Regions from separate parts of the Alkalihalobacillus pseudalcaliphilus genome, predicted to be linked through region 1. Evidence: riboswitches for the same ligand, from Rfam matches in the RefSeq annotation. Region 1 holds a riboswitch; each other region holds the start of a gene.
The links. A riboswitch is a leader RNA that binds a small molecule or an ion and turns the genes downstream of it on or off. The one in region 1 is predicted to bind S-adenosylmethionine.

Region 1 (2,275 bases):
AGGAGTTGCTAGATCTCCTGGCGGTTCAGCAGAAGTGACAAATGCATTAAATGATCATTTTCTGCAGAAGGTTTTTAAATACGCTGAACTTATCGATGAATTAAAGAGCTTCATAAAAAATCCAAAACAGAATCCCAAAACATTGGCCATTCCTATACCAGAAACGAAACCTGAAATTTGGATTTTAGGGTCAAGTCATAAAAGTGCTCTATTAGCTATAGAGAAAGATCTTCCATATACATATGGGCATTTTCAACCTATTAACGATGCAATGGAACCACTCGAGCTTTACAATGAACAGACAAAAAGTGAAGACAGAAGGAAAAAGATTGTAGCCTTACCTGTCATTTGCGGAGAAACGGAGGAAGAAGCACATGAACTTGCTTTAAGTGAAAGCTACCGTCATTTACTTATTGAAACAGGTAGTGAAGAAATGCCATATATACCTTCAACCAAAAGCGTCAAGCAGAAAGTAAAGGAACGACCTGAACTTTATGAGCAGCTGTTATCTATACGTAAGCGAATGTTAGTGGGCTCACCAGAAAGAATAAAAACAATTTTACTACATATATCTAACCAATATGATATCGATGAATGTATGCTACTCACAAACATTCACGCATTCAACAAAAAGAAACAATCATTTGAGCTAATAATGGCAGCATTCGACAAGTGAACAAGTACAAATCACTAATTTCAAGTAGGCTTCACATATAAAATCCACATGGAGGAACCAATACTACTCCGTCAGCAAAAGAGAAAAAAGTATTAGCTTACCTTATATTTTTTCTATGACTGATAACGTTTAGATTTTGTCCTCTTATTGGTGGCTCTTCATTCAATTTGTTATTGTTGTATTTATTCTCATATAAAAAAAGATTGACCTTATCGTTTTTAAGGATTATAATGCCAATAAGATTAGTCAGAATATAATTGAATAGTAAAACTCTTATGTTGAGTGGTGGAGGGACTGGCCTGATGAAACCCAGCAACCGTTTTCGTTTAGAAAATTGGTGCTAATTCCTGCGAATCTAGAAGTAGATTCGAGAGATAAGAGAGGACTATATAAAAAACCTCTCATTGCAGAGGTTTTTTCTTTTGATTGTAGATTCCGAATTTTTAAATTAGGGATTACTACATAGATAAAAATAAAGAGGGGGAGAAAAACATGAAGAAGAAACTGATCGGAATAATCGCCGTCATTTTCATGATTATTTTAGTAGGGTGTCAGTCCAATGAAGGAACAGAAGGAGAAGAACAGCCAGAAACAACTGGTGCCGTTCAACAATTAGAAGGGGTACCAGAGGTGTTTACATCAGGGAAAGCTCCAAAAATTAAAGTAGTTAGAAAAATAGGTGGAGACGACCACACAGCTCAATTTTTAGCTGGAGCCAAGGAAGAAGCGGAGGCACTAGGGTTTGAAGTTGATATCTTCACTGCCAATGGTGATTCAGCGAGATTTCATGATGCACTAACGCAAGATGTTGATAAATATGATGGCTTTATTATTTCTCATGGAGATGATGAAGCAACGGTACAAACGGTCAAAGAATTACGTGAGACAGGCAAGTTGGTTGTAGCGTTTGATTCTGTGCCAGAGTTACAAGAAATCGAAGGAGTAACTTTAACCTCTCAAGATGATGAGCAGTTGGCCGATTTATCGTTAAATCAATTAGTTGAAGATTTTAACGGTGAGGCAAATATTGTTTATTTATGGGTAGATGGATTCCCACCTATGGTTCGTCGAAATGCCGTTTATCAAAATTATTTATCCGAACATTCTGGAATTAATGAGTTAGAGCGATTTGGTCTAGCAACAGACGATACTTCTGTACAAACCCAAAATGCAGTAGCAGCGATGTTAAATAAGTATCCAGAAGGAGAAATCGATGCTATTTTTGCAACGTGGGATGCTTTTGCGATTGGGGCTGCCCAAGCAGTAAGGGAAGCGGGACGAGATGAAATTAGCATTTATGGTATTGATGTATCGAATGCTGATTTACAAGAAATACAAAATGAAGAAAGCTCTTGGCAATATACAGCAGCTGTTGACCCAAAACTAATTGGTGCTGTTAATGTAAGAATATTGGCTAAACAATTAGCGGAAGAAGAAACGCCATCGACATATAATCTAGAAGCATTTCTTATATCTCAAGAGGAATTACGACAAGCTTCAGAGCCGGTTAATATGATCAACCTTACAGAAGTCATTGATGGATGGGGACAATCAGATGCATTTGAAGAAGATTGGATGAAAACCTTAAAAGAATATCAT
Region 2 (2,275 bases), 350 kb from region 1:
AATGCTTGCTCTAAATCATCAATTAAATCCTCATGATGCTCAATTCCTACTGAAAAACGTAAAAGGCGATTACAGACACCATTGGCCACGCGAATCTCTTCCGGAATATCCATATGAGTTTGTGTCGCAGGATACGTCATTAAACTTTCTATACCACCTAAACTTTCTGCAAATGATATCAATTGTAGCTGTTGTAAAAATGGATTGACCATATTTTCATCGAATATTCTGAATGAAAGCATCCCACCTTTACCTGCATAAAGAACGTCTGTTACAAGTTCATGCTGCTCTAGATAACGAACAATCGCTTTTGCATTTTCCTGATGCTTTTGCATTCTTAAAGATAAAGTTTTCATTCCCCGAATAAGTAACCATGAGTCAAACGCTGGTAAGGTGCCGCCGATCCCGTTATGGTAGTAACCAATTTGTTCACATAATTGGTCCCCTTTTGCTACAATGAGTCCAGCAATTAAATCATTATGTCCACCGAGATATTTTGAAGCACTGTGAATGACAACATCAGCACCATCTACTAAAGGTTGCTGTAATAAAGGTGTTAGAAATGTATTATCAACAATTAATAGAAGATTATGTCTTTTCGATATTCGAGCTAGTTCTTGAATTGATACTTCTTGCATCAATGGATTCGTTGGTGTTTCAATAAAAATCGCTTTTGTACTTTCTGTAATCGCATTCTCTACTTGTTCAAATTGTCTTGGGTCTACATATGTAAATCTAATCCCCCATTTTTTCCAACCTTGTTCAAACAATCGATAAGTTCCGCCATACAGATCACTTGAACAAATAATCTCATCACCTTGTTCAAAAAGTGAAAATACCGTCTGGATTGCAGCCATACCAGAGCTACAAGCAAAACCTTTCTCACCTTCTTCTAATAAGGCAATCGAATTTTCTAATACTTCTCTCGTTGGATTCCCTGTACGTGCATAGTCATACCCCGTCGACTCACCAATACCAGTATGTCGATAAGCTGTCGATAAATAAATCGGTGTATTAATAGTCCCTGTTTTATCATCTAATCGATTTCCTATTTGAGCCAATGTTGTTTCTAAATGCTTATTCATACGCTCCCCACTCCTTTTATCGCCATCATTTGTATTTGTGCTAAAACAAAAACACCTTCTTCAAAAATTAAGAAGAAGGTGCAACATTTATCATACAACCCCTTCTTATCTTTCAAGCATAAGCTTGATGGATTTAGCACCTGACCAAATTGGCTGGTTGCTGAGACTTCTTCGGGCCATTCCCTCCATCTCTCTCGATAAGAAAACAAAAATATATTCGATTAAAAAGATAAAAATTGTATTGAACTAAAATTACAATAATTCTAACATAATTGCAAGGGTTTTTTATCTTTATTTTTCGGGGATTGCATCAATGTGTAAATTCGTTTCATTTCCACAAACACAACGCTTAAAACCTGTTTCATACTGTCCTTCCACATTGCGTTTTCCTCGTAGGATAAATTTTTCGCCACATTTCAAGCAACGAATCGTAATTAAGTAACGGTGGTTATCCAACTTTTCTACCTCCCTCTTCAGCTGTCAAACCGACTTGCTAGCTTTACTTTATGTAGGGCAAATAACCATAAGCAAATCATAAATGGTATCACTACAAATAAAAAGTAATGATTGACGAGTCCTGTAATTAAATCATAGACGCTATGTAATGTCACTGGTACGAGCAAGGCTAAAAGCAAATAGGAGTTTTTCCCCTCTGCTTCAGTCTTAGCTTTACCAAAATAATAACCCATTATCACACCAAACAAAGCATGACTTGTAACTGGTAATAACGCTCTACCTATAGCAGTTTCTACCCCAAATGCGACTAAATAAAACACATTCTCAACGGAGGCAAAACCTAAAGCTACGGCAACACCAAAGATAATACCATCATAATGCCTTTTAAACTTTGCATGCTGATAGACAAGAAAAAACAATAAAAACCATTTGAAGAACTCTTCAAAAAAACCGTATAAAATAACAGCTTGTGAGATCGTATCTGTAAATATGCCTTCTACGATAAACGCGTATTGTAAAACCATAATCGGAAAAACTAATATACCACCAGCGATAAAAGAACGCAAAACAAGTCCATTGATTTCATGCGTATACTGGTGCCTCAAATAAAAATAGGATAGTAAGGCCATACCTGGAGCAATGGCCGCGGTTAGCACTGCAAACAAATTCGGTCCGACCCTTCTTTTAGGAAACTTAATAAAATTGATAGGCACTATCTCATAATATCGTTATAA
Region 3 (2,275 bases), on a different contig from region 1:
GTACTCATCTTTATCAACTCCTTGCACATTTGTATAATTAGATCTGTGATAGTCTATGTTCAAAGGGTTGAATGTGTGTTTGCCTACTGCGAGAAAAGGTTGTGTCATGATGTTGTTAGAAAAAAAGAGAATTCCGTCTCCTCATCAGAGGATTGATTTATTTGAAATCACCTATTTAAGTGCTGGATTACAAGTGAAGGGATATTTGGCAACCCCTTTAAATAAAGGTAAGCTACCCGGTCTATTATATTTAAGAGGTGGTATAAAAAATGTTGGAATGGTCAGAGTTCAGAGAGTCATTCAGTGGGCCAGTGAGGGGTTCGTTGTCATCGCCCCTTTTTATCGGGGAAATCGTGGTGGTGAAGGGCAAGAAGATTTTGCCGGTGAGGATCGTGAAGATGCTTTTAAAGCCTACGATTTATTATATGAAAGTGAAGAAGTTCAGCACAATCAAATCCATGCATTAGGATTTTCACGGGGGGGTGTTATGGCCTTATTAACGGCTTTAAAACGGCCATCATTAGCTAGTTGTGTTTTATGGAATGGTGTGACGGATATGTTTCTAACCTATGAGGAGCGTATTGATTTAAGGAGGATGATGAAGCGTGTAATTGGTGGTACACCAAATAAATACCCCGAACGCTATCAAGAGAGAAGTCCAATTCCAGAGTTAAAGCAAAGTGCAGTACCGATTTTAACGATACATGGTATGTTAGATGAACATGTGTCGATTGAACATTCTTATCGGTTAGAAAATGCGTTACATGGTCATGTTCAAAGCTGGTACTATCCTCATTTTTCGCATCATTTTCCTTTAAAGGATCAACAGCGCATATTAACGGAAGCTGCCAATTGGATGAAAAAACAGACAAGTAGTCCTCAAAAATAAGAAGGTTATTTAGTGTGTGAAAGAATGGAAATAATTAAATAAAAAGAAAATCTCAAAATAATTGACAGTCATTTTAATCTGCGTTATGATATGTTGCGAACGGATACTCTTATCCCGAGTCGGTGGAGGGACAGGCCCGAAGAAACCCAGCAACCATCATTTCAATGAAAAGAAATGAAAAGGTGCTAACCTGCAAGGCATATGACCTTGAACGATAAGAGGCGAAAGGTAAACACTCCAACCCTTTTCCTCAGTATGTGTGGAATGGGTTTTTTATTGTTTATATTTGTCAAATTGTGTCTTCGATTGTTATTTTACTCCCATTCAATCGGAAATGAGTGCCGTTATAAATTATTGGCTCATAGCTGTTTGTAGTTGTGTGCAGAGGAGGAAATGAGATATGGTTTTAAAAAGTAGACGGTTATTTACTTCTGAGTCGGTTACTGAAGGACACCCAGATAAGATTTGTGACCAAATTTCAGATGCGATTTTAGATGAGATTTTAAAAAGTGACCCAAATGCTCGTGTAGCTTGTGAGACTTCTGTCAATACAGGTCTTGTATTAGTTGCCGGCGAGATTACGACAAGCACTTATGTGGATATTCCTAAAATTGTTCGTGAGACAATTAAAGGTATCGGCTACACACGTGCTAAATATGGTTTTGATGCAGAAACTTGTGCCGTTTTAACGTCGATTGATGAGCAATCAGCTGACATTGCATTAGGTGTAGACAAAGCTTTGGAAGCTCGTGAAGGTCAAATGACAGATGAAGAGATCGAAGCAATTGGTGCAGGAGATCAAGGGCTAATGTTTGGTTTTGCTTCGAATGAAACGGATGAATTAATGCCTTTACCGATTTCATTAAGTCACAAATTATCTCGTCGCTTAGCTCAAGTTCGTAAAGATGAGATTTTAGACTACTTACGTCCTGATGGTAAAACACAAGTAACGATTGAATATGATGAAGCTGGAAAACCAGTGCGTGTTGACACGATTGTTATTTCAACTCAGCACCATCCAGAGATTACTTTAGAACAAATTGAAAAAGATTTAAAGCAATATGTGATTAATGAAGTAGTTCCTGCTGAATTAATTGATGATCAAACGAAGTATTTTATCAATCCTACAGGTCGTTTCGTTATCGGTGGACCACAAGGTGATGCAGGTCTTACAGGACGTAAAATCATCGTTGATACGTACGGTGGTTATGCTCGTCACGGTGGTGGTGCATTCTCTGGTAAGGATGCAACAAAAGTAGACCGCTCTGGTGCTTACGCTGCTCGTTATGTAGCCAAAAACATCGTTGCTGCTTGTCTAGCTGATAAGTGTGAAGTACAATTAGCGTATGCGATTGGTGTGGCACGCCCGGTATCGATTTCGGTTGA

Region 2: another riboswitch for S-adenosylmethionine. It lies ahead of PQ479_RS01505 (methionine biosynthesis PLP-dependent protein); the one in region 1 lies ahead of PQ479_RS03135 (sugar ABC transporter substrate-binding protein).
Region 3: another riboswitch for S-adenosylmethionine. It lies ahead of metK (methionine adenosyltransferase); the one in region 1 lies ahead of PQ479_RS03135 (sugar ABC transporter substrate-binding protein).

The regions. Positions count from the first base shown of each region.
Region 1 covers NZ_JAQQWS010000001.1:649,537-651,811, reverse strand. The annotation lists gene PQ479_RS03140 (MsnO8 family LLM class oxidoreductase) at 1-676, shown strand, start outside; SAM riboswitch class I at 947-1,057, shown strand; gene PQ479_RS03135 (sugar ABC transporter substrate-binding protein) at 1,169-2,275, shown strand, end outside.
Region 2 covers NZ_JAQQWS010000001.1:303,286-305,560, reverse strand. The annotation lists gene PQ479_RS01505 (methionine biosynthesis PLP-dependent protein) at 1-1,085, opposite strand, end outside; SAM riboswitch class I at 1,188-1,289, opposite strand; gene PQ479_RS01500 (hypothetical protein) at 1,377-1,541, opposite strand; gene prsW (glutamic-type intramembrane protease PrsW) at 1,559-2,206, opposite strand.
Region 3 covers NZ_JAQQWS010000008.1:94,255-96,529, forward strand. The annotation lists gene PQ479_RS16000 (ABC transporter substrate-binding protein) at 1-8, opposite strand, end outside; gene PQ479_RS16005 (alpha/beta hydrolase family protein) at 110-889, shown strand; SAM riboswitch class I at 996-1,110, shown strand; gene metK (methionine adenosyltransferase) at 1,290-2,275, shown strand, end outside.